2 regions of the Sporolactobacillus caesalpiniae genome follow, and region 1 is predicted to be linked to the other one. Evidence: predicted binding sites of a transcription regulator. Region 1 holds the regulator's gene; the other holds the start of a gene.
What was found. Region 1 encodes Rex, which represses fermentation and respiration genes when NADH is low (regulators of the CRP and FNR family bind a similar motif). Its sites were predicted from a motif close to TTGTGAAATATTTCACAA; they were not measured.
Positions count from the first base shown of each region.

Region 2: a site for Rex is predicted at 11,914-11,931, ahead of pplA (extracellular electron transfer flavoprotein PplA). Genes of this name have one in related genera too.

Region 1 covers NZ_JBEVCB010000004.1:397,440-413,116, forward strand. The annotation lists gene ABWW58_RS10335 (SH3 domain-containing protein) at 1-1,593, shown strand, start outside; gene ABWW58_RS10340 (DUF3298 and DUF4163 domain-containing protein) at 2,734-3,429, opposite strand; gene ABWW58_RS10345 (hypothetical protein) at 3,672-3,842, shown strand; gene ABWW58_RS10350 (hypothetical protein) at 5,054-5,386, opposite strand; gene ABWW58_RS10355 (hypothetical protein) at 5,952-6,311, opposite strand; gene groL (chaperonin GroEL) at 6,944-8,569, opposite strand; gene groES (co-chaperone GroES) at 8,634-8,918, opposite strand; gene ABWW58_RS10370 (CPBP family intramembrane glutamic endopeptidase) at 9,212-9,877, shown strand; gene map (type I methionyl aminopeptidase) at 9,953-10,708, opposite strand; gene ABWW58_RS10380 (redox-sensing transcriptional repressor Rex) at 10,822-11,466, opposite strand; gene ABWW58_RS10385 (ABC-F family ATP-binding cassette domain-containing protein) at 11,746-13,695, shown strand; gene tsaD (tRNA (adenosine(37)-N6)-threonylcarbamoyltransferase complex transferase subunit TsaD) at 13,951-14,967, opposite strand; gene rimI (ribosomal protein S18-alanine N-acetyltransferase) at 14,976-15,431, opposite strand; gene tsaB (tRNA (adenosine(37)-N6)-threonylcarbamoyltransferase complex dimerization subunit type 1 TsaB) at 15,434-15,677, opposite strand, start outside.
Region 2 covers NZ_JBEVCB010000004.1:114,301-129,977, forward strand. The annotation lists gene ABWW58_RS08910 (hypothetical protein) at 1-298, opposite strand, end outside; gene ABWW58_RS08915 (NERD domain-containing protein) at 429-1,514, opposite strand; gene ABWW58_RS08920 (hypothetical protein) at 2,165-3,169, opposite strand; gene ABWW58_RS08925 (PadR family transcriptional regulator) at 3,170-3,517, opposite strand; gene ABWW58_RS08930 (aldo/keto reductase) at 3,694-4,629, shown strand; gene ABWW58_RS08935 (DedA family protein) at 4,760-6,049, opposite strand; gene ABWW58_RS08940 (energy-coupling factor transporter transmembrane component T family protein) at 6,308-7,108, opposite strand; gene ABWW58_RS08945 (energy-coupling factor transporter ATPase) at 7,105-7,962, opposite strand; gene ABWW58_RS08950 (energy-coupling factor transporter ATPase) at 7,953-8,765, opposite strand; gene menA (1,4-dihydroxy-2-naphthoate polyprenyltransferase) at 8,782-9,720, opposite strand; gene ABWW58_RS08960 (FAD:protein FMN transferase) at 9,827-10,846, opposite strand; gene pplA (extracellular electron transfer flavoprotein PplA) at 10,978-11,883, opposite strand; gene ABWW58_RS08970 (FAD-dependent oxidoreductase) at 12,145-14,085, shown strand; gene ABWW58_RS08975 (NusG domain II-containing protein) at 14,112-14,531, shown strand; gene ABWW58_RS08980 (Gx transporter family protein) at 14,556-15,089, shown strand; gene ABWW58_RS08985 (polyprenyl synthetase family protein) at 15,110-15,677, shown strand, end outside.

The DNA of each region.
Region 1 (15,677 bases):
ACAGGTCCCGGAAAGAAATACCGCTCCATCGGCACACTCTACAGAAACACTTCAGTCACGGTCAAAGGAAGCAAAGGCAGCTGGTATAAAATCAGCTTCAAAGGAAAAACCCGCTACATATATAATAAAAACGCAAAGAAAATCGTGCGGGCAAAGTTCACCTCCTATAAAGCCTATGTCAAATCCTATTCTCTTAAAATCCGCAACAAAGCAAGCAGCAAATACAAAACCATCCGCACTGTTTACATGAATACCAAAATTACAGTTATCGGCCAAAAAAACGGCTACGCCTATATTTACTCCGGTGGTAAACGTGGCTATGTACAGAAAAAGTGGCTAAAGTCCAAGATCAGCTCCTACAAAGCCTATGTCACAGCGAGTACGCTAAACATGCGCAAAGGACCCGGCACCAAGTATAAGCATGTTAAATACCTGCACAAACGGTACAAAGTTACGGTATCCGGCTACAGCGGCGGCTGGTACCGAGTGAAATACGGAAACAAAACAGGCTTCGTCAAAGCCCAATACATTAAAAAAGGCACACCGCCTGTAGCAAGTGTGGCACCGGCACCGCATCCTGCTCCAGCTCCTACGCCGCAACCGACAGCACCGGTACCGCAGCCTGCTGCATCCGATAACAAAACGCAGGATCAGAATCAATCACAAAATCAGAACCAGAATCAAACGACACAACCCGCACCAGCGTCGGTAACACCATTAAGTTATAAACCTGTAAGTCCCTATACTTCTTATGTGGGACAATACAGCATTAAAGTGTATAGTGCGCCAAGTAACGACTCAAATGTAACTGCAACATTGTACGATCGAACAGCAGTTCAAGTCATCGGGATGAGTCAAGATGAAAATTGGTTGAAAATCGATTTAAATAACGGTAAAGATAATTTTGTCCAGAAAGAAAATTTGGATAGTGATTGGAATCATTTCATTCCTCCGGTTGGTGCAAAATATGGAGTGGATTTTTCGTATTTAAAAGGTAATGTGAATTTCCAATCAGTTCAAGGTGCAAATAATAGTTTTGTTATTCTTAAAGCATCAGAAGGCACTACCTTTGAAGATCCGAACTTTTCTACTTACATTCAGCAAGCACGTGATGCTGGATTACAGGTGAATGCCTACCATTTCTTCAGAGCAAGAACTGTAGAAACTGCTCGAGCCGAAGCTGATTATTATGTATCTCTTTTAAATAAAGCTCATATTACTGACAGTAATTCTTTTGGTCACACATTTTTGGATGTAGAAGCAAAATCTAATAATACGGTACTGTTCGATGGTATTACACGTGAACAAATGGCAGAAAATATTAATGCATTTCTTGATGAAATGAGGGTTAAAGGATTTACGAAATTGGGAATTTACGCGAACAAAGATTTTTATGAAAATAAAATAGATTACTCAAAAATTGATCGAAGTAATACACTCCTCTGGCTTGCACGTTATAGGAGTGATGAAACCAGTCAGGGTGTTGGAACAACAAATTATTCTGTTGATATATGGCAATATTCCAGTGCTGGTAGAGTTAGTGGGATTAATGGCTACGCCGATCTTAACGTCGTTTATACAGATAAATTTTAATAGATTATTATTGGGACCTTCCCTTCCGAAGGTCTTTTTTTCACTGGTAAAGAAAGTATAAGATCTTGAGCATGCTGAACCAGAAAAAATATCCAGACACGAAAGTGCGAGACGCATGCGGGACCGGCGAGCCAAGGGAGACCCCGCAGATAAGAGCATGTTTGAGGAGACTCCCGGATCGCCCGCGGCAAGCGAGCAGTTGAAGTGTCGTTCAAGTCACAAGGTTGATGGATCAAAGCCGCGTGCAGAATAATAGCCAGGATCGGGCTGTGCCCGGTTTTTCTAACAGGTAAAGAAAGTTTATCGTTTTGCCTTGCCGGTACGACGATATGGTCATAAGATTCGGGTGGACGATTAGGTAAGCCGCCCAATCTAAGAAATAAACGGAAAAATTCCACTTATTTAGAAAATTAAAGAAAAAATAGCTTAAATAGACGGAGAAATTCCGCTTATCGAAGCGAAAAACGTGAAAATAGAGGTTTTTTCCGTTCATAAGCGGAAAAATTACCCTTATTTACCTGTAAAACAAGCACCATGATGCAAATAGCCGGAAAATCTCCGCTTATTTTATTCTGGCCACGTTATTTAATCAAGGATCAAAATGATTCATGAAATAGAAATGTTTGTTCAAGAAAAGCTTGATGATTCAAAACGGTATTTGGAGCAAAGGGACTTTCGTATGTAAGGAACTTTCGCTAAATGTAATGGAAATGGAACTTTCGTATGTAAGGAAGTACGTCCTGTATGCAACGCGAAAGCCACCGTATCCTGCGGAAGTAGGAAGTAAGGATCGGGCTTGCCCGGTTTTTCTAATTGCAAAAAAAAAGGAGCGCCTACAACCGGGCGCCCAAGAGTTGTTCTTATATAAAAAGGGGAGGTTAAACAATGTTTCATTGATTTAACATCCTTTATATTACAGGGGAATTATTAATAATTGATTAACAAAATGCTTAATGTTTTTCTTAATTGGTTCCAAACAACGTACGCAAAAAAATAAACCCTCTTGCAAGGGCTTCAAAAGATGTATAACAGGGGGAAGTTAAACAAACACAATTTAATTGAACAGTTAAAGCATAGCGTACTTTTCTAGAGGAACATCAATTTCGGCAAAATTCCCAAATACATGTAAGGGTTCTCACACTATTCACGATCTTTGATGAACACGTGGTAGGGCACTTTGAGATGAATAATCCCATTCGAATAGGGTGCAACTTCATATTCCTGGAAAACGATCACGATGCCATGCTCATAGAAATAGAATTGTCCATTCTTTAAATCAACGCCCTTGAACGCGTCAAGAAAGAAATCATAGCGTCCTTCATTTTTTAGTTTAGTCATTTGCTCTTTCAGATACGCATTTACTTTCTTGAGTTCCTGCTTGTTGCGGATGATGTCCTTCAGCTGATACTGCCTCCCGCTGCGTGTATCGAAATTGTATACTTTTTCATAATGCATCCCATGGGCGCCGCCTGTATAAGATTCATCGAGAAACGACACGCTGAGCAGGCAATTGTTATTAAAACGCACTGTCGGCTGAGTATGGGCATAATATGGCCCTGCCGCGCTAATCAGCTGATCATGCGCATACTGTTCTTTATACTTCTTATCTGTTTTCAGCACTGCATCAGCATGATGGCGAAAGGTTCGGTTCATCTGATCCATGATTTGCCGGTCTTCAATTCCTGAAGTAATCAACGGATAGTAAATGCCTTCGGATAACCGGTGGATTTTGTACTGTACCGGAGGACAGGTGTTTGCTTTAACGGCTGGTGCAAAAGTCATACCAGATAACAGGCTGAAGCAAATGATAAGAGGTATTATCCATTTTTTGTTCATGTTAAATGCCTCCTCGCTTTTCGCTTAGTATGTCCGATCACAGCCAAGCTATGAACGCACTTAAAAATAATCGTTTTCACTTCTGTTTTGCATGTCCGACCGGCACAGGTATCGCTTTTTGAAGCAGAGAAAAAGCAGTAATGCGCTTTGTTCATTGGCCATTTCCTGTATTTTCATGACATCATTTTCTTTAAATGACTCAAGATAATGAGGTACCAAACATTTGAGGAGATGAAAACACAATGGGAAACGGTCATGCTTTCTGGTCTTTTTTAGCAGGATGCGGGGCAACAGCAGCTTTCTTCTTGATGAGAAACAATCAGAAGAATATGCCTTCATGGATGAAAAAGCCAATAGACCAAATGGGGAAAACCGCTCAGAATATGAGTGGAACGTTTAGTCCGCAAGGCTAATGCATGAGACACACCACCATACAAAAAGCTCTCTGCTGGGAAAAATGCAGAGAGCTTTTTGCTGCCGGCTTCATTTTCTAATTGTGCGAACCAACTCATAATGGCGCTCTTTATAATAAAGCCTTTCCTTCATCAAATACTCAACATAGGAACCGGTTACTGTTAGAAGAACCATATCTGCTACAATAAGGTCCCAAAATTGTATCGTTTTCGTGAAATATAGAATCCAACACAGGCACGAAATAAGTACCCATTTTAAAACTAAGCGATAAATCGATTTTATTGGCATACCCAATTACCACACCCTTTATTGTCGCGATTTTGCCCTTCGCTTCGCTACCTTAAGCATCCGTTCGCCCGGTGCACAGGTGTCCGTCAAACCTTGCTATTGCCTATTCGACTTTTCTTCATGAACCACGGGTACCAGAATGCTCCAATTATATTCACAACAAGCACCGCTAAAACAATGCCAATAATATAACTAAACCTGCTCCTTCCGAGTAAATAAGTTGGAATAAGCCAAACGAAAAGAATCATTATGCTAAGATTAACAAGATAAGCGACTTTATGATGTGCTTGAAAATATTTTCTCAATCTTTTCAATGGCAGCACATTCTTTCCTAATTTTGATTTTTAAAACAATTTACCTTCATCGTTTATTTTAGCAAATTTCCCCTTTACTGTCTCGGCTAGGGCACAAATTCCATTTTTTTGAGGAGGATTATTATGAATAGCCTGCTAAGATTTTTGTTTTTGATTCCGTATCTTATTCTTATCTATGTTCATCCAATAAAGCCCATTTACTTTGGCTTTTTCTGTTTTGTTTATTTTGCGCTCTATTTCTACGTCTGTAATGTGGTGAGCAGAAAAAAGAATAAAGAAAGTGGATGTCTTACATGATTTTGAACTGACTGGATAGATTACACTTAATTGGACGGATCAGTTAAGGTCATGTACACATGACAATGGGAAACGGTCGTGCTATCTGGTCTTTTTTAGCAGGATGCGGGGCAACAGCAGCTTTCTTCTTGATGAGAAACAATCAGAAGAATATGCCTTCATGGATGAAAAAGCCAATAGGCCAAATGGGGAAAACCGCTCAGAATATGAGTGGAACGTTTAGTCCGCAAGGCTAATGCATGAGACACACCACCATACAAAAAGCTCTCTGCTGGGAAAAATGCAGAGAGCTTTTTGCTACCGGATCCGCTTCAGATTGTGCTACTGGTAGCTGTACTCGTGCTGGCATTTGCCGATGATGCTAGAAGGCTCCACAACAGATCCTCTACAGATTTTGTGCTCTGATTTGAGATACTTGTGATACTGCTCGTATCATCGGAATCCGTACTTGCTGAATCACTTCCGGATGATGACAAGGTGCTAAACATTGAAGACGATGAATCGTTCATTAATGAAGAAGCAAGCAGTTGTGCAAATTCAGATGATAATTCCTTTTTGTCTGTGCTGCTCGTTGTTGTACCAGAATTTGATTGATTAATTTGCGATAAGTAATTGAGTAAATTGTTGCCTAAAGAAACCGTCATGTTAACTCCCCCTTCCCCCCATAGTTAAAAAACATTCTCTAGCATAGCAATGGAATCTTAAGAAATGATTAATTCGCCAAAAAAAATCCCCACAGCAACGTATGGGGAAACTGGAGGATTAGGGAAAAAGCATTTATAGTATGTCATTCATTTCATCAAAATAATCAATAATTACTATTATTGCATACCAAATTGTGCAGTGTCATGTGAGTTTTCCCATGTTCTGTGTATGGTAAACTATTCATAACGATTGTTTGGAAACATTCAAATTTTTATTAGGGGATCATCCAATGAGGGGTAAATCATTCATCTGGTCGTTTATACTCACACTGCTCCTGCTCGTGTTGTTTCGTGGATATGTTTGGATCAAAGTTCTGCTTATTTGCTTCAGCATCACCTTATGTGCTCTCAAGGTGTGGCGCTCATACGCTAAGACGATCGCACTCGGTCAATCAATGCTTTATCTATTTATCGTTTTGTTTTGCGCACTAACATTCTAGTGCCAAAATGACTGAATTCCATTGCAGAGAATGAAAAGAGCCGAAAAAGCAACGGCATTTAACCGTTATTTCAACATCCTGTAACTTTCTCTTATATTAACTGGTACGTATGATTTATTTTTCTTATTACCGATTAAAAAATGATGTCTAGAAATGTGATCATTTTTTTTAAAAGCTACTACATTAAGTTTTAAGTAATCCGGTTTTTGAAAAACAGAACGAATCGCTCTATGCAAAGGGACTTGGCTATCTTTTGAAAAATCAGTGAAATGTAGTCTGAATTTATTTTGTTTTAATTCATTATTTATAGTAACAATATCGTCACATGTATAGTAATTATGCGGCATCAATAGAGCGCCCATCAAGGACACCTGATTTTTATCTTTGCCACTCTCATCAAAAAAAACATCTACTTGTTCACTCATAAATGCCAGTCCCTTGGAAAGGTTAATTTGCATAAAATTCTTTTTTGTGGTATAAAATAGGTGTACCGAAGCTGCTTAACCACGGGCGAGGCCCAATTTTCATTGGTTAAACGTAAGGTATTTTTTTATTGCCCTTTTTTGGCACAGACCCTAAAAGGGGTCTTTATTTAGATACTAACAAAAACGTTCAATATTGCAATAGAAACGTACATACTTAAATTAAAAGGGAAGCCCACATATTTGTAGGCTTCTAATATTTTCACATTAATTAAGCACGTGTTTACAATGAGATCGATACGACCAGCCTTCTTGAATCCTTGGCGAACCACTGTCAGCAGACCAGCATTAAAAACTATAGATAAATGATGTATCTATTGGCGCAGGTGTTGTATTACTGGATTTGGGGGTTGGGTTATGTATTCATAAAATCTTTGGTCGAAGCACTTTAAGCATCTTGTTGTAGATAAAGACAAATAACCACACAGGATGCGAAAAAGAGGTCTCTCATCGAATTGAAAATCGATTGAGAAACCTCTAATTTCCGTAAAAAATTCAATTTATGGCATATAAATGGCACATATAATTTTTAAAATTTTTTGAAACCCTTGATACATAAGGGATTCAGGAGTTTATTACATCATGCCGCCCATACCGCCAGGGCCTGCCGGCATCTGTGGTTCCGGATGATCTTCAGGCTTGTCGGCAACAACCGCTTCAGTCGTCAGCAGCATTGCGGATACGGAAGCTGCGTTTTGCAGTGCGGAACGTGTAACCTTCGTTGGGTCAACGATACCGGAAGCGATCATGTCTACCCATTGATCCTTGGCAGCGTCATAGCCGATGCCAGGTTTCTGGGATTTCAGTTTTTCAACGATGACAGAGCCTTCGAGACCAGCGTTTTCACCGATTTGACGAACAGGTTCTTCAAGTGCGCGAACGACAATGTTGACACCGGTCTTTTCATCGCCTTCAGCAACAACTGCCTCAACGTTTTTGATCACGTTGGCAAGAGCAGTACCGCCGCCGGCAACGATACCTTCCTGAACAGCGGCACGTGTCGAGTTCAGGGCATCTTCAATGCGCAGCTTGCGTTCTTTCAGTTCGGTTTCCGTAGCGGCTCCGACTTTGATAACGGCTACGCCGCCGGAGAGTTTAGCCAGACGTTCTTGCAACTTTTCTTTATCGAAATCAGAAGTTGTTTCTTCTAATTGTGCTTTGATTTGGCCAACGCGTGCACCGATCTTGTCGGATTCGCCAGCGCCTTCAACGATCGTCGTGTTGTCTTTAGTCACGATAACCCTCGCAGCTGTTCCGAGTTGATCAATCGTTGTTTCCTTCAATTCAAGGCCAAGATCGCTTGTAACGACCTGTCCGCCGGTCAGCACGGCGATGTCTTCAAGCATTGCCTTCCTGCGGTCGCCAAAGCCAGGAGCCTTAACAGCGACAACATTGAACGTACCACGCAGTTTGTTCAGTACAAGAGTAGCAAGTGCTTCGCCTTCAACGTCTTCAGCGATGATCAGCATTGCTTTGCCTTGTTGTACCACTTTCTCAAGAACAGGCAGGATTTCCTGGATGTTGCCGATCTTCTTGTCAGTAATCAAAATGTATGGATTTTCAAGAACAGCTTCCATTTTGTCCTGATCCGTAACCATGTATGCAGAAGCATAACCGCGATCAAATTGCATACCTTCAACAACATCAAGTTCCGTAACAAAGCCTTTGGATTCTTCAAGTGTAACAACGCCGTCGTTGCCGACTTTTTCCATTGCTTCTGCGATCAGTTCACCGACTTTTTCATCATCGGCTGAAATAGCGGCAACTTGCGCGATCGACGCTTTGCCTTCGATCGGTTTTGAAATTTCTTTCAAGCCTTCAACAGCAGCTTGAGTTGCTTTTTCAATTCCGCGGCGAATGCCCATCGGATTTGCACCTGATGCAACGTTCTTCAATCCTTCACGGATCATCGATTGAGCAAGAACAGTAGCGGTTGTCGTACCGTCACCTGCAACATCGTTCGTTTTGCTTGCAACTTCAGATACAAGACGCGCGCCCATGTTTTCGAATTTATCTTCAAGTTCGATTTCTTTCGCGATGGTCACACCGTCATTTGTGATGAGTGGTGAACCGTATTTTTTGTCCAGTACAACGTTACGGCCTTTCGGTCCAAGCGTTACTTTAACCGCATCTGCCAAAACGTCTACGCCGCGAAGCATCGAGCGGCGTGCTTCTTCACCAAATTTAATATCTTTTGCCATTGTGAATTGTCCCTCCTAAATAAATTCGATCTGAGGATCTTCTGGTTAGAAGACCATCGGAAGTTTAGTCAATAACAGCTAAAATGTCGTCCTGACGAACAACGAGATACGTATTGCCGTCATATTTCACTTCTGTACCTGCATATTTTGAAAAGATTACTTTTTCTCCTTCTTTTACATCCAAAGCGATGCGCTCGCCTTTATCGGATACCTTGCCGGCGCCAACGGCAATGATGCGGCCTTCCTGCGGCTTTTCCTTTGCGGAATCAGGAAGTACGATACCGCTTGCTGTTGTTTCTTCTTTTTCCTGTGGTTCGATCACAATACGATCACCTAATGGCTTTAACATGTTGAAATACCCTCCTTAAAAATGTTAAGTTAAGTACCTTTGTTAGCACTCAGTTCGCCTGAGTGCTAATCCATTTAATATAATAATCAATTCCAGATGGATTTGCAAGTTTTTAACCTAAAATATATGGGACACAACAATTGGTTCTAAAAGTGATTAAGAGATAATGACTATCAGCTATGGTAAAATGAGATAGTTACTATTTTGGACCGAGACGTTTATACACAAATACAATGCCTTCAGCTTTTCACAATTGATCTGTTCCTATACTAATTGATATGAGGTGTTTGATTTTGGTTTTACGGTATATCCTGATTGTTCTCGCCTATCTTGCTTGCTTTATTTCTCCATTAATTCCCGGTTTTCCAAGGCAAGGTACTGCTTATGCTGACACTTATACAGCCGTTTTTTTCACCACTCTAATCATTGTCTCTCTGCTTCTTATTCCCGAACGCAGAATGGAACGCCGTTCGGTTGCTTCCATCGGCGAATCGATCGCGTGGGCGATATGCGGTATTTTTATCCTCTATGTACTCCAGATTGCCGCTACGATTATCAACAGCCTTATTCTCGGCCAACCGCTTGCTTCTGAGCATACACAGAAAATTGTCGACATAACTCGCAATGCGCCACTGTTCATTATGGCGGTCAGTATTATCGGACCGCTTTTGGAGGAAATCGTTTTTCGCAAAATCTTTTTCGGCAGTATGAAAAAGAAAATCGGCTTCTTCTTTGCCGCTCTGATCAGTTCGCTCATTTTCGCAGCTTTTCATTTCGATTTCAGCCACCTGCTCACTTATTTAGCCATCGGATTCTTCCTTTGCTACGCCTACCATAAAACGGGCCGGATCTGGGTCACGATGTTTATGCACGCTGCAATGAATACCATCGTGATCCTGATTAGTCTGAATGTCCGTATTCCTACTAATACAACCGGATGGATTCATCTGCTTTTTTAAATACGATCAGTAGAGAAAAAGCGGAGACTTTGCTGATGACGCAGCAAGTCTCCGCTCTTCTTTACCTGTAAAATTTTATTCTTCATCAAGTGCGGTCAGGATCTCCGGACCGTTTTTCGTAATCGCCAATGTGTGTTCGTATTGCGCGGAAAGCGAGCCGTCAATCGTGCGCGCCGTCCAACCGTTGTCATCAACCTTTGAACGCCAGTCGCCGATGTTCAGCATCGGTTCAATCGTGATCGTCATGCCCTCCCTAAGACGGAGACCGCGTCCTTGCCGGCCATAGTGCGCGACAGGAGGATCTTCGTGCATCGTCGGCCCGATACCGTGACCGACAAACTCACGGACAACGCTGAGTCCGCGATCCTCGGCGTATTTTTGAATGGCATAGCCAATGTCGCCGAGCCGATTGCCGACAACCGCCTGTTTGATGCCTTCATAAAGCGACTCTTCCGTCGTCTTCAGCAAATGCTTTGCCTCGTCGGAGATCTCGCCAACCGCGTAGCTCCATGCCGAATCAGACATTGCGCCGTTCAGGTTAACGACCATATCAATCGTAACGATGTCCCCGTTTTTCAACGGTTTCTTGTTTGGAAATCCGTGGCAGATTTCATCATTGATCGAGGCACAGGTCGCATATTTATAGCCTTGAAACCCTTTTTCTTCAGGGATCGCGCCATGCTTTTCAAGAAATTCGTTAACAAATTCCTCAATCTCCCAAGTTGTCACTCCGGGACGAATCATTGATTTAATATGCTGGTGCGCCCGGGCAAGCAGCTGACCGGACTTTTTCATCTCAGCAATCTCATTCTGTGATTTTAATTGGATCATTCCTGCATTCCACCTTATCTTTAAAGCACAGCGGCGCCGCGAAGTAACGCATACGCCGCGTACGTGTTGTTTCTTTATCGCTTCAAGTAGCGCATCTGTATTTTACCACTTAATCAATCAGAATTCCTTTCTTCCATCGAATGATTAAGAAAATAAATGAGCGCCTGTAATTCAACCGTCATATCCACATGACGGACATAAGCCTGCGATGGCAAGGAAAGCACAGTCGGAGAAAAATTTAAGAAACCATGAATGCCTGAGGCAAGTGCCATTTCCGCTGCTTCCTGAGCATGGGCGACCGGCACAGTCAATATCGCGGCCGTTATATCGCTATTGTCATCTGTTGCGAGCTCATCCATCGCATGGATCGCGGTGCCGCTGACCTCCGTGCCGATCTTTTTAGGGTCAACGTCGTATGCTTTCACAATCTTAGTATTATTATTCTTTTGAAAGTTATGGTTGAGCAGCGCAGTTCCCAAATGCCCAACACCAATCAGCACGACTTTTGACAGTTCATCCTGATAGAGCGTTTTTCTCAGAAAGTCCATTAAATGCTGGGTATCATAGCCATAGCCTTTCCTTCCCAGCGCGCCAAAATATGAAAAATCTTTACGAATTGTCGTTGAGTCAATCTGTAAAAGATCTCCGAACTCCGAAGATGAAATGCGCGTTTTCCCTATAGTGACCAAACGTTGCAATGTCCGGTAATAAAGCGGTAACCGTTCAGCCGTCGCTTGAGGTACATTTTGATTCGCCATGACCGGGTCTCCCCCCAATTTTCCAAGACTGTTCTCGTTCATCCAATTTAGTTGAGTGTCTTATTCCACTATACTATATTCATTATCATTTTTGTTACATAGTTCACAATCATCGTCGAAATCGTTTTTCTTATCGTTTGCCCACACTCGCAGTTGCCGAACAAAAAGCGAATACGCTACAATGAACATATCTATGCTTATCGTTACAGCACACGAATTCTTAATCGTCTGCTGCCTAAAATTCAAAGTTGATTTCTAATTTTCTTGAGGTGAAGACCAGTGTTGCTCTTGCAAACAAATGAGATCAGTAAGTCTTTTATCACCGATCTTGTTCTATCCAATATATCCATAGAAGTAAAACTAGGTGAACGTGTCGCGCTCGTCGGCCGCAATGGTGCGGGAAAATCGACGCTGCTAAAAATTATTGCCGGTGAAATGAGCGCGGACAGCGGTGAAGTCATTATGCCTAAAGATCGCAAAATGGGCTATCTGCCGCAGAACGCGACACTTAACTCAACACGCGGGATTTACGACGAATTGCTCTCTGTATTTACGCCGCTGATCGCGCTTGAAAATAAGATGCGCGCGATGGAGGAACAGATGGCTGATCCCGGCAGCTTCTCAAATCCTAAGGACTATGATCAGTTGCTCAAGACCTATGACACGATGCAGGCAGACTTTCGTGCAAAAGGCGGCTTCACCTATCAGGCGGAAACACGGAGCGTACTTAACGGTCTGAATTTTGGCGGATTTCCCGATGATACACCCGTCAGCAATTTATCCGGTGGACAGAAAACACAGCTCGCACTCGGCAAACTTTTGCTCATTAAACCCGATCTATTGATTCTTGACGAACCAACGAACCATCTTGATATTGAGACACTTTCATGGCTGGAAGGTTATCTGCAACGCTACAGCGGCAGCGTACTTGTCGTATCCCACGACCGCTACTTTCTCGATAAAGTCGCGACTAAAGTTTATGAGATCGCAAGACATAAAGTTCGTAAATATACCGGTAACTATTCACATTATCTTGAATTGCGGGCGGCAGAATTTGAAAGCGAAATGAAAATGTTTGATAAGCAGCAAAAAGAAGTCGCGAAACTCAAGGATTTTGTTCAGAAGAATATCGTCCGTGCTTCGACAACCAAACGCGCGCAAAGCAGACGTAAACAGCTGGAGAAAATGGAGCTTCTCGACAGGCCGATGGGCGACGCCAAGTCCGCGACCTTTTCGTTCAGCATTGACCAGCAAAGCGGGCGTGACGTGCTTGCGGTTTCTCATCTTGATGTGGGCTACGGCGATCAGGCTCCGATGATTGCTGATCTCAGTTTTCAGATTAGTCGCGGTGATCGCGTTGCGCTTGTCGGACCGAACGGCATTGGCAAATCAACACTATTAAAAGCGATCGCCGGAGGATCAACCCTACGCTCTGGAGACGTGCGGTTCGGAAGCCAAGTCAGTGCCGGTTATTACGACCAAGAGCAAAAGAGCCTGAATCTCACCAAAACGGTGCTTAATGAGCTATGGGATGATTATCCACTGAAACCGGAAAACGACATACGAACGGTTCTTGGCGGATTCCTTTTCTCAGGAGACGATGCTGCCAAGATTGTCGCCCAATTAAGCGGCGGCGAGAAGGCGCGTCTCATGCTTGCCAAGCTGATGATGCGTCATGACAATATATTGATTCTTGACGAACCAACCAATCATCTTGACTTAGACAGTAAAGAGGTTTTGGAAGGCGCGTTGATCGACTATCCAGGAACAATTCTTTTTGTCTCCCATGACCGCTATTTTATTAATAATATTGCCAACCGAGTATTCGAGCTTTCACGCGAAGGCATTACCGAGTATCTTGGCGACTATGATTACTACATCGACAAGAAAACCGAGCAGGAACAAATCGCTGAACTAGAAGCGCAACCGGTGACAGCTCAAAAGAATGAGGTAATCATCGGAGACGGCAAAGAACAATTTTTAAAAGAAAAAGAGCAGAAAAAGAAAAAGCGTCAGCTCACTCGATTTATCGAACAAACTGAATCAGACATCAGTGCCTTGGAAAAGCAGATCGATAGCGATCAACAATCTCTTCTCTTGCCTGAAGTCTTTAATGATACGAAAAAATCAAGGGATATTCAGGTGCAAATTGAGCAAGAAGAGGCTCATCTCGCAAAGCTGATGGAGGATTGGGAAACCGCTCAACTTGAGCTCGATGATTTTGATTAAGAATGGTTATCCACAAAAAGCAGCACACATATCCACAGATGTGCACAGTTATCCCCAAACTATTCAGCTAATCAAGACACTTGTCCACAGCAGATGTGAATAAGTGTCTTGATTTGTGTATGTGTTAAACTATTATGCACATGTGGATAACATTTCTTTTCCGTTCAAATGATCACGTGTTTCTGTGGACAAACGAAAAGGAACGAAGAGCGGCCAACATTCCGACATCTCCGTTCCTTTTTTGTTATCTATTAATCAAAAATCTTCTATGGCTAAATTTGCTTTGCCGTTTAAAGACAAGTCCGCTCGCATACCTTTCAAAAATCCAATCGTGCCTGATGCTGCGATCATCGCCGCATTATCCGTGCACAAAGAAAGCGGTGGAATAGTCAGGGGAATGCCACGTGTACTCGCTGCTTTTTCGATCTCAGATCTAATCTTGCTGTTCGCCGAGACACCACCCGCAACAAGAATCTGTTTCGCGTGGACACGTTCAGCCGCAATCATCGTTTTCTTGACAAGTACATCGCTGACACTTTGCTGGAAGCTGGCCGCGATATCTGCGGGATTAAATTCATGCCCGCGTTGCTTTTCATTATGAATATAGTTAATGACAGCAGATTTCAACCCGCTAAAGCTAAAATCGAGCGACCCTTCTTCGAGCCATGCTCGTGGAAAATCAATGACAGGTGCCCCTCCCTTTGCCAGATGGTCGATTTCCGGGCCTCCGGGGTACGGCAAGCCAAGAGTCCGTGCCACTTTGTCGAACGCCTCTCCAGCTGCGTCGTCGCGCGTTGTACCGATAACTTCATACGAGCCATGTTCTTTCATAAAAACAAGCTCAGTATGACCACCCGATACCACAAGCGCGATTAATGGGAACTTAAGTTCATGAACAAATCGATTCGCATAAATATGACCGGTAATATGGTGAACTGGAACCAGCGGAAGATCATGTGCATACGCCAAGGCCTTGGCTCCGTTCACACCGACAAGCAATGCTCCGATCAGCCCCGGCCCCTGCGTCACTGCAATTGCGTCCAGGTCCTTCCATTCCAAACCGGACTTGTTCATGGCTTCCTCACAGACAACCGTTATTTGATCCACATGATGGCGTGAGGCTACCTCAGGAACAACCCCCCCAAACCGCCGATGGATATCAATCTGAGTAGCAACAGCGTTTGAGCGGATTACGGTTCCATTCTCTACCACAGCCGCTGCGGTTTCATCGCAACTTGTTTCTATTGCCAAGATCATTGTATTTTGATTCACATCTATTTTCATAGTCTCACCCACATGACAAGCGCATCTTCCCCATTATTTGAATAGTAGTTCTTACGGATACCGCCATTGCGAAAACCCACCTTACGATAGAGGTTTTGCGCGATCGCGTTGCTCACTCTTACCTCTAAGCTCATCGAGTGCGCATGCCGCGAGATTGCATAGAGCATTACCTGACGCAAAAGTGATTCACCAACCTTCAAGCCGCGATAACCGTCGAGCACTGCCAAGTTGGTGATATGAGCTTCGTCAACGATGACCCACACCCCGCAGTAACCAATTATTTTTTCGGCAAGCTCCGCGACAAAATACATAGCAAACTGATTGGTGTTAATCTCATTTTCAAATGCCTGCCTAGACCACGGAACATCGAAGGCGCTGCACTCCACGACCATAACTTGATCTATATCCTCCGCGGTCATCGCTCGAATAATTACTGAACCTAGCTCCGGCATGCTTATCGCTCCTGTTTGGCCAGCCACTTCGCTTCTGCCTCAGCTAAGCGAAGGTACACCGGCAGAAAATGATGAATATCTGAAACCGGTTCTTTTTTTGCGCCAATCCGCGCAAGTTCTGCGGCTCTCGGTACATTTTGAGTGCTTTCACCGAGCGTCGCGTACGACTCCGCACATAACAGATCACACCATTTTTCCATATCATTACTTAAAAAAAGCACAGGTTGATCCAATTTGCGAAGCTCG
Region 2 (15,677 bases), 280 kb from region 1:
CATTCGTCATTAATCTTCTTAATTGTTTGTAGTCTAATATATACAGTTTATTGCCTTGCATTCTTACAAATAATATGGCAATGTCCGCATTATCTAATAAAAGAGCTTGTTTCATAGTCAGATCAAACCAGCCATTGCCATTAACGTGCAGTTTCGATGAGGGCGTGCAAAGTACAATTTTTCGCCCGTGAGAAATTCCGGCATACATAATCTGTTTCCCTTTTACTACAGATAACTGACAGTCGTACTCTTTATTCACACGATTTACAACCAATTGCTTATCGAGTATTGGCACCATGATCACGCTCTCATTCTGCTAATTTCCTCCATGGTATCATGGAAACGCGTAGCCTGTCCTTAGCATTTAACAGCTAAACGCCATCTATAACCGCAGCGGGCTAAACAGCAGCTGCACTTCACAGATAGGCTCATCCCGCACCATTTTCCTTCTCTATGTATCTGCATTTTGGAAATCCGGAGCAACCCCAGAAGTGGTCGCCGATGTGTTTGCCGCGCTTCGCTTCACGTCTGGTCATTGATTTTCCGCATCTCGGGCAGATTTTTTCAGGTGCAGCGGTCACGGATTCGTCAACGACGACTCGGTTTTCGATCTGATCAGTTTCTTCTTCCAGAATAGCAGAACTCTGAATTGTATCTTTTGACGTTGAGTCTTCCGACGGCTGTGGTGGGCTTGTGACTTCCTGCGCTGCTGCAGTCTCACTTACCACACTGGTATTTTCTCCGTTGTGATCGATGGCTGCTCCCTTCAAGGCTTTCTTTTTCTCTGGGTATCTCGCCCGGATGTTCTCTATATGCGTTTGTTTCACTTCTTCACTCACCTGCGAGTAGGGAACCAGCTTCTGATAGGTTGCTTCAATCTCATCAGCCGTTAAAATCGCACCCGTCTGGCTGATTATGCGTTTCACATGATTTAGTACACGGTGTCGGTTCATAACTTGAGCGTTGCCTAGGTCTAATGTAACTTTCTTTAGTTCGCAGCGATCACTGAAAAGAATAAGGGAATGATAAACGATGTGTGGATAATCTGAGAGGCATTGCTTCAGGTATTTCATATGTGACGCATTTTGCATGATTGGATTGTAAAAGTGGTTTTTAATACTCCTTCGTCCTGCGCGTAAGGACTGAGTCCATGTCCGCTGACTTTCAGTGCCGAAAATCCAGCCGCTGTAATTTTTCGATTCGAACACGTAAATTCCACTTTTGTGAATCAGCAGCACATCGAGTTCGGTGGTTTTGCCATCATCCTTAGGCAGGTAAACATTGAAGAGGAAGCGCCCTTGCCTTTCGATTGGACGCAGCTGTTTATAGGTCAAATATTCTCCATGGCTGCCAACAGATCGGAGGGTTTTCAGATAAGGGCGGTGTGTCATTCGGTAGTATTGTGTATTCTTATACCTTATATTTTGATAGGTATAAATGATGAAGAATGATGCGGCAATCACCGTTACAATTGCTAAGGTAATCAGTGCATAATACAGATACAATTGAGTCATTAGGTCACCTCTTGATCATTTGGATTATTCTTATTATTATAACTTACATATCTAATTAAGGGTAAAAAGTTTTGTGATAAAGGTTTTACTTTTCTTCTCATGTCCATACATAAAATGTATAATACGAGTAATGTCATCAGTGCTGCTAACACTGATGGCGTGTATGGCAACATCCGCATTGAGCGGACAGTAGTGCGTAAGTGAATTTATTACACTGAAAAATGATCCACTTCAGCCACTGGGATGGCATATAAGGCGGATCATTTTCTTTAAATGACAGTATTGCTATAAAAATGGACCCACATCCTCGTTTATGATGAGACCTACCTCACTTATTCATCCATTGTTCACTCTATTTGATAAAGTACGACATATTTCCCGAGAAATAAATTGCGATTTACACCGTGTATAATGATCACTAGGTTCATCAGATTCTTTTGGGTCGCCATTCTGGCCGCGGTAGTCTACATGATGTTTATAAATCACTTCGCTCAGCAGAGACCGCGTAATTTGAAAGCCGCATTGGGTATCGCTTTGAACGCGCTACTTTGGTTTCCGTATTGGCTGCTGTTTGTTCTGATCGCCTATCTAACCTTGCACTGAATTTTTGATCCGCTGCGTTAGGCTATTCACGAATTGTTTTTTCTTGTCTATTTTCGAAATCCCTTGTAGAACAGCTCGCAGGTGTCGATCAGATAACCGAGAGCGATGAGCAAGATTATTCTGCCGGTCACGGTCTCCCAGATCGTTTTTATTATCTGATAGTCATCGCCATTTCCAGATACAATTCCTGCATGGACCATATCGCTCAAAAAGTCCGGATTCCACAGTACCGGATTTGTAAAGATAGCTGCGATTATAGCGAAGGACACGACATTGATCACGAAAAGATAAGCAGCCAGTTTCTTAGTCCAGCATCTGGTCACCAGCTTCAGACACTCCTTCAGGATACCTATACTGACCAACGCAAAAACGAGTGGAAGCATTGCCCGAATTGTTTCATCATTGAAAATTGGAACCTGCGTGATGCGGCCGTCTGCCAAATGATAAATCCCAATCAGATGGGACGAATAAACGAATAGAACCATCAACAGAATCGAAAAAACAATGCCGATGATTGACTCGCTACGTTTGATTTCTTTCTTTGAGTCGGGAATATCCGGCAAACGCTTCGGACTCCAGTTCTTCTTTTTCCCCCCAGCACGGCCACTGTTATCTCGTTGTGAAAACTCATAGAGTGCAAAGATGATCGTGACGATCGCAAATCCATTCATTCCTGAAGAAACGCCGGAAATCAAAGCATCGACAAACGCTTTTAATAGATTGGTCGGAGAGACAACAATTTGAATGGCGAACGTGACGCCAACCGCTATTTCTATGACTGCGAGAACGATTTTGAGTACTGTCCAATAGGTGTCAAATACATCAGGACTGATTAAAAAACGATTATATCCTCGGTATTGTTCAGCGAGCTTATTTGGATCGCCAAGTTCTGTTAAAATCGCCTCAATGTCTTCCGATGTTGCCTCTCTCCCATAGGCACGCCGGTCAAGCATATCCTCAATCAGACTGCGCACCTCTTTTTCAATATCCGCTCTTTGCTTCAAGGGAATTCTTCTGATCAGCGCATAAATATAGCGATCAATTAGTCCCATTTACTGTCCCTCCTGATCTGTAAGCAAATTGTTCATGCTCTTAACCATCTTCCTCCATTCCTCACCTAAACGTACGTACACGTTCTCACCCGTTTTGCTGATTTGGTAATATTTACGAGGTCGCGATTCGCGCGTATCCCAGTGGCTCTCTAGAAGTCCTTGCTTTTCCAGCCTACGCAATAATGGATAAAGCGTATTCGCATCGACAGAAACACCTTTTTCTTCAAGTACCTTCACAAGGGAGTAACCATATTGCGGCTCAAAAAGCTGGCTCAGCGCGCTGAGCACGATTATGCCGCGTCTCAATTCCTGCGTCAAGCTTTCTATGAGTTCATTTTCTTCAGCCATTTCATCAACTCCACAGCATTAATATACTGTGTAACACACACTATTGTCAATTTAATTTATCATTCTATACACTTTAACTACTTAATTAAGCCTTTTTGCTTTAATTTTGTATGTGTACATTCTAATATTAATTACGAAAAGGCTTTCAACTATTGATACAGTGGAGGGATTTAGTCTTGAAACAAATCGCAATTGGACCTGAAAAGAAATTAGGGTCGGCAGTTGTTCAAGGATGTATGCGCATTTCGGACATGTCTGAGGAAGCGGTGGATCGGCTAATCAAAACCGATTTGGAAAATGGCGTTACCTTTTTTGATCACGCGGATGTCTATAGTGACGGTGCATGTGAGGCCCTGTTTGGTAAAGTGCTTGCGAAACAGCCCGGCTTGCGTGATAAAATCACGTTACAGACAAAATGCGGCATTGTGCGCGGCAATGGCGAACATAATAAGGCATTTGATTTTTCGAAGGAACATTTGCTTGAAACAGTCAACGCAAGCTTGACACGTTTGCAGACGGATCATGTGGATTATCTGCTGCTGCACCGTCCGGACGCTTTGGTTGAACCTGAAGAAGTGGCCGCTGCATTTGATCAGCTGCATTCCGAGGGCAAGGTGCTTCACTTTGGTGTCAGCAATCAGAATCCGTTCCAGATCGAACTTCTGAAAAAGTCAGTGCAGCAGCCCTTGGAAATCAATCAGCTCCAGCTCAGCGTCAAGTTCACCGGAATGATTGACGCAGGAATCAATGTAAACATGACCGTTGACGGTGCGTCTGATCGTGACGGCGGCATTCTTGACTATTGCCGTCTGAACGATGTAACGATTCAGGCGTGGTCGCCATTCCAATATGGATTTTTTGAAGGGGTTTTCCTAGATAACTCAAAGTTTCCTGAACTAAACAAGAAAATCGATGAAATTGCGGCGAAATACGAGGTCAGCAATAACGCAATTGCTGTCGCGTGGATCCTTCGTCATCCGGCTGAGATGCAGGTCATTCTCGGTACAACAAACGTGAACCGAATTGCTCAATCTGCTAAAGGTGCGGACGTTACGCTCACCCGTGAGGAATGGTACGCTATTTATCAGGCGGCGGGCAACAAACTGCCGTAATAAAATTTTGATGGCCGCGCATTGTGCCCGGCCTTTTTTTATTGGAACTTTTTCTTAAACAGATCAATCCACCTTCGAACGCTCATCACCCGCTTCACCTGTCACACTACGACTCAAATGAATGAATTCCTTAATGGTTTAATCCTTTCTTTATAAGTGACAGAAATCGGAATAGTTCAAGTGAAAGCATCAGACCACTCACCCAAACCGCTCCGAAAACATAGCCCGCCAGCAGATCACTCGGAGTAATACGGAAAATGCTGACTGCGCTGACGGAATAAGCCAGCAAGATGAAAAGGAGCACAACTAATTCGATCATGCTGATCAGATAATTCTTTTGATGGCGCACCAGCATCATCAAAAAATAGCCAATTATTATTAGAACCATCATCGATCGCTCATTCGGAAAATCCGCACTTGTATAGCTGCCGGTCAGCATAAAACGAAAGAGCCAGCGAACGCCGTTTGAAAAAAGAAAACCGCCGGTCAGAGTCAGACCAAGAAACAACAGCTCAAGCCATTTGTCTCTGTTATTAACAAGGATCGTACCGATTGTTAAAATGAGAATACTACTTAATGCAGTCCATGAAGACAAGGCTGATATATGCTGCATCGTGGACCATAACCGAGAATCGGCGACAAAGGAGATAACCACCCTTGAGATCTTATCGAACGGCGTGAATTCATTGCTAATGAAATTTTGAATCATTCCCACCATCAAAGTAATAAAAGAAATAAATGCGGCCAGAATTAAAAAAATAAATAATTTGATTTTCAAAAAGCTTCGATACCGCATAAAAGTCGCCTGAAAAAGCAGTAAAAGCGACTCCTTGATATACCTTCGATTCGCTTTGATCACTAGGTAACACAGCAAAACAATACCGAAGAAAACGCTGGCCAGTACCAGCCATTTTTTGATATCTCCTTGATAGTTATCCCACTGCGGACCCAATACATAACCGAGTGATAGAAATGTGCCTGTCCAGAGAAAGACGCCAATATAGGCAAAGAGGCAGAATGATCGAACTGGAAGGCGAATCACTCCGGAAATAATGCTTGCAATATGCCTGATACCGGGTACGAAGAAGGAGAAAACTAAAAGCACCTTTCCATAGTTCTTATACCATTTTGAAATTCGATCCATTTTCTCCGGTCCCATATGAATATAGCGACCGAACTTGCGAAAAAAAGGGACACCAAGCGTATAGCCGATCCAATAGGAGAGTGTCGCGCCTAGAATTCCACCGGACCCTGCCGATAACAAAGAAAGAATCAGATTCATCTTCCCATGAAAGGACAATATGCCGACATAACTCAAGAGGGCTTCATTGGGAATCGGAATACAAATCAATTCAAGCATTAACGCGCAAAAGAGTGTGAAGTAACTATATTCATTGAGTAACTGAATGATCTCATTCACGAGAACTACCTCCGCATAACGACAGCTGTCCGAAAGTTCTGGCCATATTTTCCGTCCGGTAGAAAACACGGGCAGCGTTCTTACCTCACTAAGATAGCGCACCAATGGTTCGAACACAACATTGATGTCTTGGGCCATTAAACTTTTAATCTGATCTTTCGTTAACGATGATCTTCCCTGCAAGCGAGGCTTTCGTTTACGTAGAACGAGAAATAGACCCATCCCTTGATAGGAATGGATAAGCAGAACATCTCCCGTTTAGTACGTAAGATTCAGTATTAGAAAAGCCGTCGTGAGAAGACACATCGTGAACAGACAGACTGTGTCCCCTTTCTTCCAAATCAACCGACGAAAGGAAGACCGCGGCAACTCGGAGCGATACCCGCGCACATCCATTACATTGGCCAGCTCCTCGCCGCGATTAAGCGAACTTGAGAAGAGCGGCAGAAAAATGGGCACCAACGCTTTCATCTGGCGAAAAAGCGAACCCTCGCCAAAAACCGCGCCTCGCGCTTTTTGCGCATCCATAATGCGCTGCGTCTCATCGAGCAGATTTGGGATAAAACGCAGCGCAATCGACAGCATCATTGACAATTCGTCGACCGGAACCCGCAAAATACGCAGCGGACGCATCAAAAAGGTCAAGCCATCTGTAAGTTCCATTGGTTTTGTTGTTAAAGTCACAGCCGTTGTGACGACTATAATCGTCACGAAACGTGAGAAGATAAACAGTGCGTTAGCCAGGCCATATTCTGAAATTTTTATTGGACCCCAGTTGAAATAGATGGTTCCGCCGGAGGTAAATAAAATCTGAAGAAACACGGTGAACAAGATCAGCCAAATTAATGGACGAACACCGCGAAAAAAGGCTCGAAAACCAATTCTCGTTGTACTCATGACGAAAAAGGTGAAGAGCCACAGCAAAATTAGACCCTGACTATTCTTTGCCAAAAAAGATATGAAAATGAAAGCAATTCCGGCGATCAATTTGGCACGTGGATCCAATCTGTGGATGAGTGAATCGCCCGGGAAATAGCGTCCGAGAATTAACTTGTTCATACGCGTCCCACCTCAATCAGCGCATCCGCAAGTTCATCTTCAGTCAGACAGACGCGTGGCAAGCGCGTACCCGAACGCGCCTCGAATTCCAGTTGGAAGTGTCTGGCATCCGGAACATCAAGCTGCCATCTTTCCAGGCGTTCCGTATCCTCGAATAAATTGCGCGCAGAATCGTGAAAAACAGCCCTTCCTTTTTCCATCACCACCACATCATCCGCATAGCGTGCCACGCTTTCCATATCGTGGGTGACCATAACAATGGTTAATCCATTCTGCTTGTTCCATTGCTTGAGAAGTGAGAGCAGCTCCTCTTTTCCAGTCGGATCTAAGCCGGCAGTTGGTTCATCTAAGACAAGCACCTCAGGCTCCAGGGCTAAGACACCGGCAATAGCGACTCTCCTTTTTTGACCACCTGACAATGAGAAGGGTGATCGATAAAGTATGGATTCATCCAGGCCGACTTGAGCGATCACTTTTTCGGCCAATGCATGTACGTTATGAGGATGCGCGCCGAAATTCAAGGGACCGAAGCTGATGTCTTGTTCCACGGTTTCAGCGAACAGCTGGGACTCAGGAAATTGAAACACCATCCCGACACGTTTCCGAACCGCTTTCAGTATCCGTTTGCTCGATTTGCCATCGATGGTGATGTCTCCAATTTCCGCTTGTCCTGACTGGGGGAGCAAAAGCCCGTTCAACACTTTTAGCAGGCTGGATTTACCTGCGCCGGTCGGACCAACCACTGCCGTAAATGTTCCGGGTTGCAAGGACATACTCACTTCCCGCAGTACCCGAGGGCTGCGCACCGGACCAATCTGATAGTCTGCCGTCACGTGATCCAATCTTAGTCGCATAGCCATTGAACCCATTCGCTTTCCGTCCGGTAAGATTCCGGCGCCCTGCGGCCTTTATTCAGCAGGAGACGCCGCAAACGCTCGCTGAAAGGTGCTGCGAGTTCCGTCTCTTCGCTGAAAATATGAGCAGGAGTATCGCTTCTTGCGACATGTCCTTGTTTCAAAACAAGGATTCGATCACTCGCTGCCGCCTCGTTCATATCATGCGTGATCGAGAGAATAGTCACGTCTCGTTCTGCCTTCAACCGCTTCAATGTCGCGAGCAGCTCGCGTCTGCTTCGCGGATCAAGCATGACAAAGGCTTCATCCAAAATCAGCAGATCAGGCCGCAATGCGAGCACGCCGGCGATCGCAACGCGCTGCTTCTGCCCGCCGGACAATTGCGTCGGATCGGCGGTCCGATAATCAAGCAGACCGACTGTCTCCAAAGCTTCTGTCACGCGCACCTGCATTTCATCGACAGGCATATTCAGATTCTCCAATCCAAACGCGACATCGTCCTGAACCGTCGCACCAATGAACTGATTGTCCGGATTTTGAAAAACAATACCAGCGTTACGCCGAATGGTCCACTTGGACTCTTCATCAAGCGCCACGCCGTTAATGTGTATTGTCCCTTTACTCGGCTGAATCAACCCGATCAACAGCGCTGCTAAAGTAGACTTGCCGGCGCCGTTGTTGCCAATGACTGACAGCCATTCACCTTTTTCCACCTTGAACGATACTGATGAAAGTGCATCTGTTTGTTCACGACGATCATATCTGAATGTTACATTTTCAACGTCAATCATCAGATCCTTCATTGGACTCAACCTCCCTTTACAGGAAAACAGCGATCATAAGCAATAACGCGAACGTTCCATTCACTAGAACCAAGTTCTTCACTGCAACAACGAATGTTTTCGATTTAACCTGCACCTGGTTGAATTGTTTGACCTGTTTGTACACAGGAATGATTGCGAGCAATGCAAGCAGCATAATCAACGGAAGGATTCCAAGAATAACAGCGGCAAGGATTGCGGCAAAGGTTGCAGCATAGAGACCATTAAACAGCCAAATCGCATACTTTTTGCCAATATAGTACGGTAAGGTAAACCGATGATTCTTGATGTCATCGTCAAGATCACATATATTATTTGCAAGCATGATATTCGCGATCGTAAAAATACAAGGGAATGAAACCAATATAATTTCGAAGAGCAGGAGAATATCCGCGTGAAGTGTAATTGTTCGCCCTTCCCATATAATATTCGCGATTCCCTGATTATACGCGTTAACATAGACGGTCAGAAACAAAATGCCGAACCCCATCGTGACTCCTGAAAAGATTTCACCAATCGGCATTCTGGAGAACGGAATCGGACCAAAGGAATACAAGATGCCAATGGCAAAGCATAGCATTCCAACCAGCAAAACAATGAGATCGGTTCGTACTACAAGTACCAAACCTAATGCTGTCGCTAAAACCAGAAGACTGATGATCGTGAAAATAACACGTCTTTCCGGAATGTTTGCCTGTCCGACAATATTCTCTTTTCTGCGGTATTCGTCATTGCTTGCCTTTCTGTAGTCCATATAATTATTAATCGCCGTCGCCGTCATATCGAAAAGCAGCATGGAACTAAAGAATATCAATGTATTGATTGGATTCAATTGATGGAAGCGATACGAAACAAACAGGCAGCCGACGAGAAAAGGAAAGAGACTGGCCAGTTTGGTTTGAATCTCAACAAGCTTAAGAAATGCGCGCAGAGACATCTTTTTCACTCCTTTGTTCTTCATCTACTCATTGTTATGGACGGCATCGCTTTTGCACTCGGGCTCACATTCCAGGTATAAATCATTTATTCAAACCCAACGTTCGTCATTTGACCAGACTAAATGTTTTATCTGTCAGCACGAATTTATTTTTCAGATTCGGTGTTACATAGACTTTCTTATCCCGTGTGACAAACACTGCTTTGATCCCCCACTTCTTGGCATACGCCAGTCCGCCTTTAACCCCTTCGGCAAACAGAACGGTAGAAAGTGCATCGCCATCGGTTGATGCATCCGTAATCACAGAAACGCCGGCAATGTCATTAGTAAACGGATAGCCTCCAGCAGGATTGAGCAGGTGATGATAAATTTTTCCATGGACTTTGATAAAACGTTCATAGATTCCTGATGTAACAATCGATTGATTGGATTCTTTAATTTCCCCGACAATTTCTCCACGCGGTGAATAAGGATTCTGAATCCCCACCGTCCACTTTTCTCCGGAAGCATTGTTTCCCATTACAAAAATATTACCGCCTAGATCCACAATTGCTGACTGAACATGATAGTTCTTAAGTACTGTGACTGCTTCATCAGTGATAAAACCCTTGGCAATCGCTCCGAGATCAAGGCGCATGCCTTTGTCCTTGAGAAAAATAGTTTGTTTTTGATCGTTCAGAATCATTCGTTTATAGCCAATCAGTGGAAGTACGTGATCAATTTCGCTTTGCGCCGGTTTACGGGCATCAGAAAAACCGATATGCCATAGTTTCGTCAATGGCCCGATGGTCAGATCGAAGCTCCCATGGGAACGCCGACTGTACTTTTTGCCAATCTTAACCATGCGATAGATGTCTTTAGAAACCTTTACCGGCTTAATTCCCGCTTGGTCATTCACCTCATCAATCTCAGACCGGTCATTTTTGTCCTCTACAGTTGTGGCATGCGCCAGTTCTTCAATTCGTTTGAACACCGGCTTAAGTACATGAGCCTTTCCCTTATCGTAAATCTTCACAGTCACAACCGTTCCCATTAGGAATTCCGTCCTGCTGTAGGGATTGCTGAGAAGCTCTACTTTTTTTGTTTGCGCCTTATTGCTGCATCCCGTCGCAATCAGCAAGGACATGATTAAAAAAAAACAATGCCTGTTTTCTTCATCGGTCTCATTCCTTCCACGTCACTCATAGTTAATTAGTGTAAAAGACTTTAGAGCTATTCTGCGCTCTAAAGTCTTTTATGGCAATAATGTAACCGTTCTTATTTTTCTTGGAATACAAGATTGTCAACTTCAATCGGCGCTTTGTCGCCTTTCTGAGCTGCGTTAATCAGCTGCGCCGCATAGACGCGGAACGAGTGGCTGGAGTGTGTCGCACCGGATACGACATCTACTTCTTCAGCGTTTTGTTTGTCGATCAAAGCTTTACTGAGCGCTGGAATATATTCTTTCGGACCCGTGCCGGATTTTGCTTTCATCGCTTTTTCGTAGCCGGCGTCATTCGTTTTCAGTTTGCCGTCTTTATTCTTGAAGTTATAATCAACTTTTGTAATCTTCCCATCCTTAACTGTCATGTTGATAAATGCTTTCCAACCCGTTGTCGCCAAGTTCTTTTCTGCTAATTTGTACACGCCGTCTTTTAATTTCGCCTGTGCGTCCACTTCAATTGGAGTCGTATCGCCTTTTTGTGCGGCTTGGATTAATTGCTGCGCATAGTTAATGAAGTGATCAGATGATTCCGTTGCACCGGAAACAACTTCTACCTGCTGTGCATCTTGGCTGGCAACAAGCGCTTTATTTAGTTGTGGAATGTATTCTTTAGGACCAACTCCGGATTTTGCTTTCATTGCTTTTTCGTAGCCTGCGTCCTCCGACTTCAGCTTTCCATCCTTATTGACATAATTGTAATCAGATTTCGTAATTTTACCATCTTTAACTGTAATCGCCATGGTCGCTTTCCAGCCGTGACTATCAAGCTCCTTTTCTTTCAATGAATAAGTGCCATCCTTTAAAGGTGCTCCTGCAATCAATTTGGATGTGGCAGGTTCACTCGATCCGGAAGCCTTTTTGTTTGTGTTTGATTTGGTAGCGTTTTCATTTGAGCCGCACGCAGCTAACATCATGATGATTAAAAGACCTAACGGCAACAGTAGTTTTTTAATACTCATAATCAACATTTACCCCCTTAATATGACAAATTGTGAATTTCATCACATTCCTTACTCACTTATAATACCATCACATTGGATAAATGGCTATATCATTTTTGTGAACGCTTTCAAGTTTTTTAAATGTTCGTCAAGTCTCAGTTGTAGACACATAGATATCCAGAGAGTAAAATTAATTTAGGCAATTGTTCTTTTTTTCACAAATCATTTCTCATCTTTATGATAGCGCTTTAATAATGTTTTGCGGAAGGGGAAGATAGTATGAGCAATAAGAGCATTATTGTTATTGGTGCCGGATACGCAGGCGTTCACGCGGCAAAAAAATTAGCTAAAAAGTTTAAGAAAGATACGTCGGTCACCATTACATTGATTGATCAGCATTCATACCATACAATGATGACCGAGCTTCATGAAGTCGCCGCACACCGTGTCGAGCCTGAAGCGATCAAATTTGACCTACGTAAACTATTTAAGCATTCAAAAGTCAACCTTGTTACCGACCACGTCACACAAGTTGATCATGAAAAAAAGACAGTCACAACAGAGCACGGCACGTACGCCTATGACTATTTGATTTTGGGCATGGGCGGCGAACCGAACGATTTTGGAACACCGGGTGTTCGTGAACACGGCTTTACACTGATGTCTTGGGAAGACGCGGTAAAGCTGCGTGAGCATATCGAACAGATCGTTCGTAAAGCAGCAACGGAACATGATGCAGAAAAACGCCGGGCAATGCTGAACTTCGCCATCTGCGGCTCCGGTTTTACTGGAGTCGAAATGATTGGCGAGCTGATTGAATGGAAAACTCGATTGGCAAAGATTAATAAACTCGATGAAAAGGATATTTCTTTGTATTTAGTGGAAGCGGTACCAACAATTTTAAATATGCTTGATCGAAAAGATGCCGGCAAAGCAGAAAAATACATGCGTAAAAAAGGCGTCCAAATCTTAACCAGTTCCCCGATAGTTGACGTAAAAGCAGACCGCATTATTCTGAAATCAGGCGAGGAAGTTCCAACACACACCCTTATTTGGACTGCCGGAGTAAAAGCGAATACGCAAGCAAGCAGTTTTGGCATGAAATCGGCGCTCGCAGGCCGCCTGACGGTCAACAAGTATATGGAAGCTGAGGGCTTTGATCATGTATACGTTGTCGGCGACCTCGCCTATTTTGAAGATGGCGGAAAACCGACTCCTCAGATTGTTGAAGCGGCCGAACAAACCGCAGGAACTGCAGTGAAAAACATCATTGCACATAGTACCGGTGGAGAAAAAGCGGCATTCAAGGGCAATTATCACGGCGTGATGGTGTCTATTGGCGCTCGATACGGAGTCGCTCATTTAGGAAGTCTGCACTTAAGCGGCTTCTTCGCTAATTTCATGAAGCACATGGTGAACCTGTACTACTTCTTTGGCATTCGCAGTGCGCATTATATGTTCCACTACATCATGCATGAATTTTTTCAAACGAACGATAAACGGAACATTTTCCGCAACCTGTCTACTCGGTACGGTAATGTCCTTTGGAGCCTTCCATTGCGCGTGTTTGTCGGCGGATTCTGGCTCGTCGAAGCGTTCGCAAAGCTATGGGGCGAGAGCACTTGGAACAAAGCAACATCAAGCTGGTCGAATGTGCATCTCTTGTTTAACGGACTGGGCAAGGACTCCTGGCTGACCGGATCAGCTGTGAAGATGCCATTTGAATGGCTGCAAACCGCGACGACAGGTGCAAGTCAGGCAGCCGGAAGCGGCGCGGGTGACACGGCAACTCAATGGGCAACACCGATTTTCAGTAAAATGCCGTTCTGGTTTGAATGGATCATGAAGCTCATGCTCCCGAACGCCGACATGGCGATATTCATGCAGCGAACCATGGTGTTTGTTGAACTCGCAATCGGGCTCGCTATTCTTGCCGGCCTATTTACTTGGATCAGCAGCGGCGCGAGCGCAGGATTTCTCGTTGTATTTACCTTGAGCGCAATGCTCGGATGGGATAAATTATGGGCACTCCCCGCTTCGATCGCTTTGATGAACGGATCAGGACGAAGCGTCGGGTTAGATTACTGGGTCGTTCCATTTCTTCAAAAGACACTCAGCCGCTGGTGGTACGGCAAGGAGCAGGCGATCTATAACGATGCTGAGGAAAACAGCAGTCCTGCGCTGACACGTGCATCGGAAAACAAAAATCTAAATCAATAAATCTTTTCAAAGAGGGGAACTAAGTGATGAGCAGCTACTTTAAAATGATCAAGCGCTGGGATATTATTATCGTGGCATTGCTTATTCTTATTTCTTTTCTTCCCTTTGCGATTTTCAGCGCTGTACAGGCGAAAACCACAACTAGTGATGTAAAAAGTCGGGTGGCAACCATCACTCTGGACAACAAACAAATCAGAAAAATAAAACTTACAGGCAACACACGTACCTTCCAATTCACCGTTCACAGCGGCGACGGTGACGAAAATGTGATTGAAGTTCGAAAGAATCAGATTCGAATTAAAAGCGCAAATTGTCCCGATCAAAACTGCGTTCTGGTTGGCTATATCTCCAAACCCGGAGAAACAATTGTCTGCCTGCCGCACCGTTTAGTTATTGAGGTTACGAGTGATACAGAGCCGCCTCAGGATATTATTGTAAGTTCATAAGACGGCAGAAGGATTTGATAGCGAATGACCAAGAATCAGCTGAATGCTTATATCGCGCTGCTTGCCGCTCAAGCGGTGATCATCAGCCTATTTGAAAACGCGATTCCCTTTCCTTTTGCCGTGGCTCCGGGCGCAAAGCTTGGGCTCGCTAATATAATCACGTGCATGGCGCTTTACACACTTTCAACAAAGGATACAGTTAAAGTGGTCACGATCCGTTTAATCCTCGCAACCTTGCTCGGCGGCACAATCTCAACATTTATGTACAGCGCTGCCGGCATTGTACTGAGCTTTATAGGAATGTGGCTGGTCAAAAAATTAGGCCCTGAGCGTGTCAGCCTTATTGGCGTGAGCGCAACCGGAGCCATTTTGCATAACGTCGGACAACTTATTGTCGCGAGCTGGGTCGCGCAAACGTGGTCGGTGCTTTTGTATCTGCCGGTACTCTCTTTTGCCGGAATTCTGGCTGGAATTGCTATCGGCATCGTGGCTAATTACTTGCTGAATCATGTAGAGAAATTGCAACATTATCGCTATTTGCGTGAAACAAATGAGTAGGTGCATGGGTGGTGACTATGATGGGTGTACACAGAATGTGGGACGCGTATCCGGGGCTTAAAGAAGAGCTTTCGGATGTTCTCCAATTAATCGACTCCTATATTCACGTGCGGGATGCGGAAATAGAGAACAGAATTAAGGAACTGATTCGATCGGGAGGCAAAATGCTTCGTCCGGCATATTTACTCTTATGCGCGCATATCGGACCGGATCCGGATCGGGACCGTCCGAAAGCGGTGGCCGCCGCGCTCGAATGCCTGCACATGGCAACGCTCGTCCATGATGACGTCATTGATAAGGCGGACGCGCGCCATGGACAAACGACGTTGCATAAGGATTATGGCAACAGGCTCGCTATTTACACAGGAGACTATCTGCTCACCTTGGCTTTTTCCATTCTCTCCAAGTATGCCGATTCCGCTCCTCGCGTTAATTTTCACGGATTTGAAGCAGATAAGATTCTGGCAGGCGAACTGGAACAATTGCATGGACACTATCAGGAAAAAGTCTCAGTTAAACGGTACCTCTCTCAGATTTCCGGGAAAACCGCGCAACTGTTCGCAATCAGCTGCTACTCCGGAGCACTAG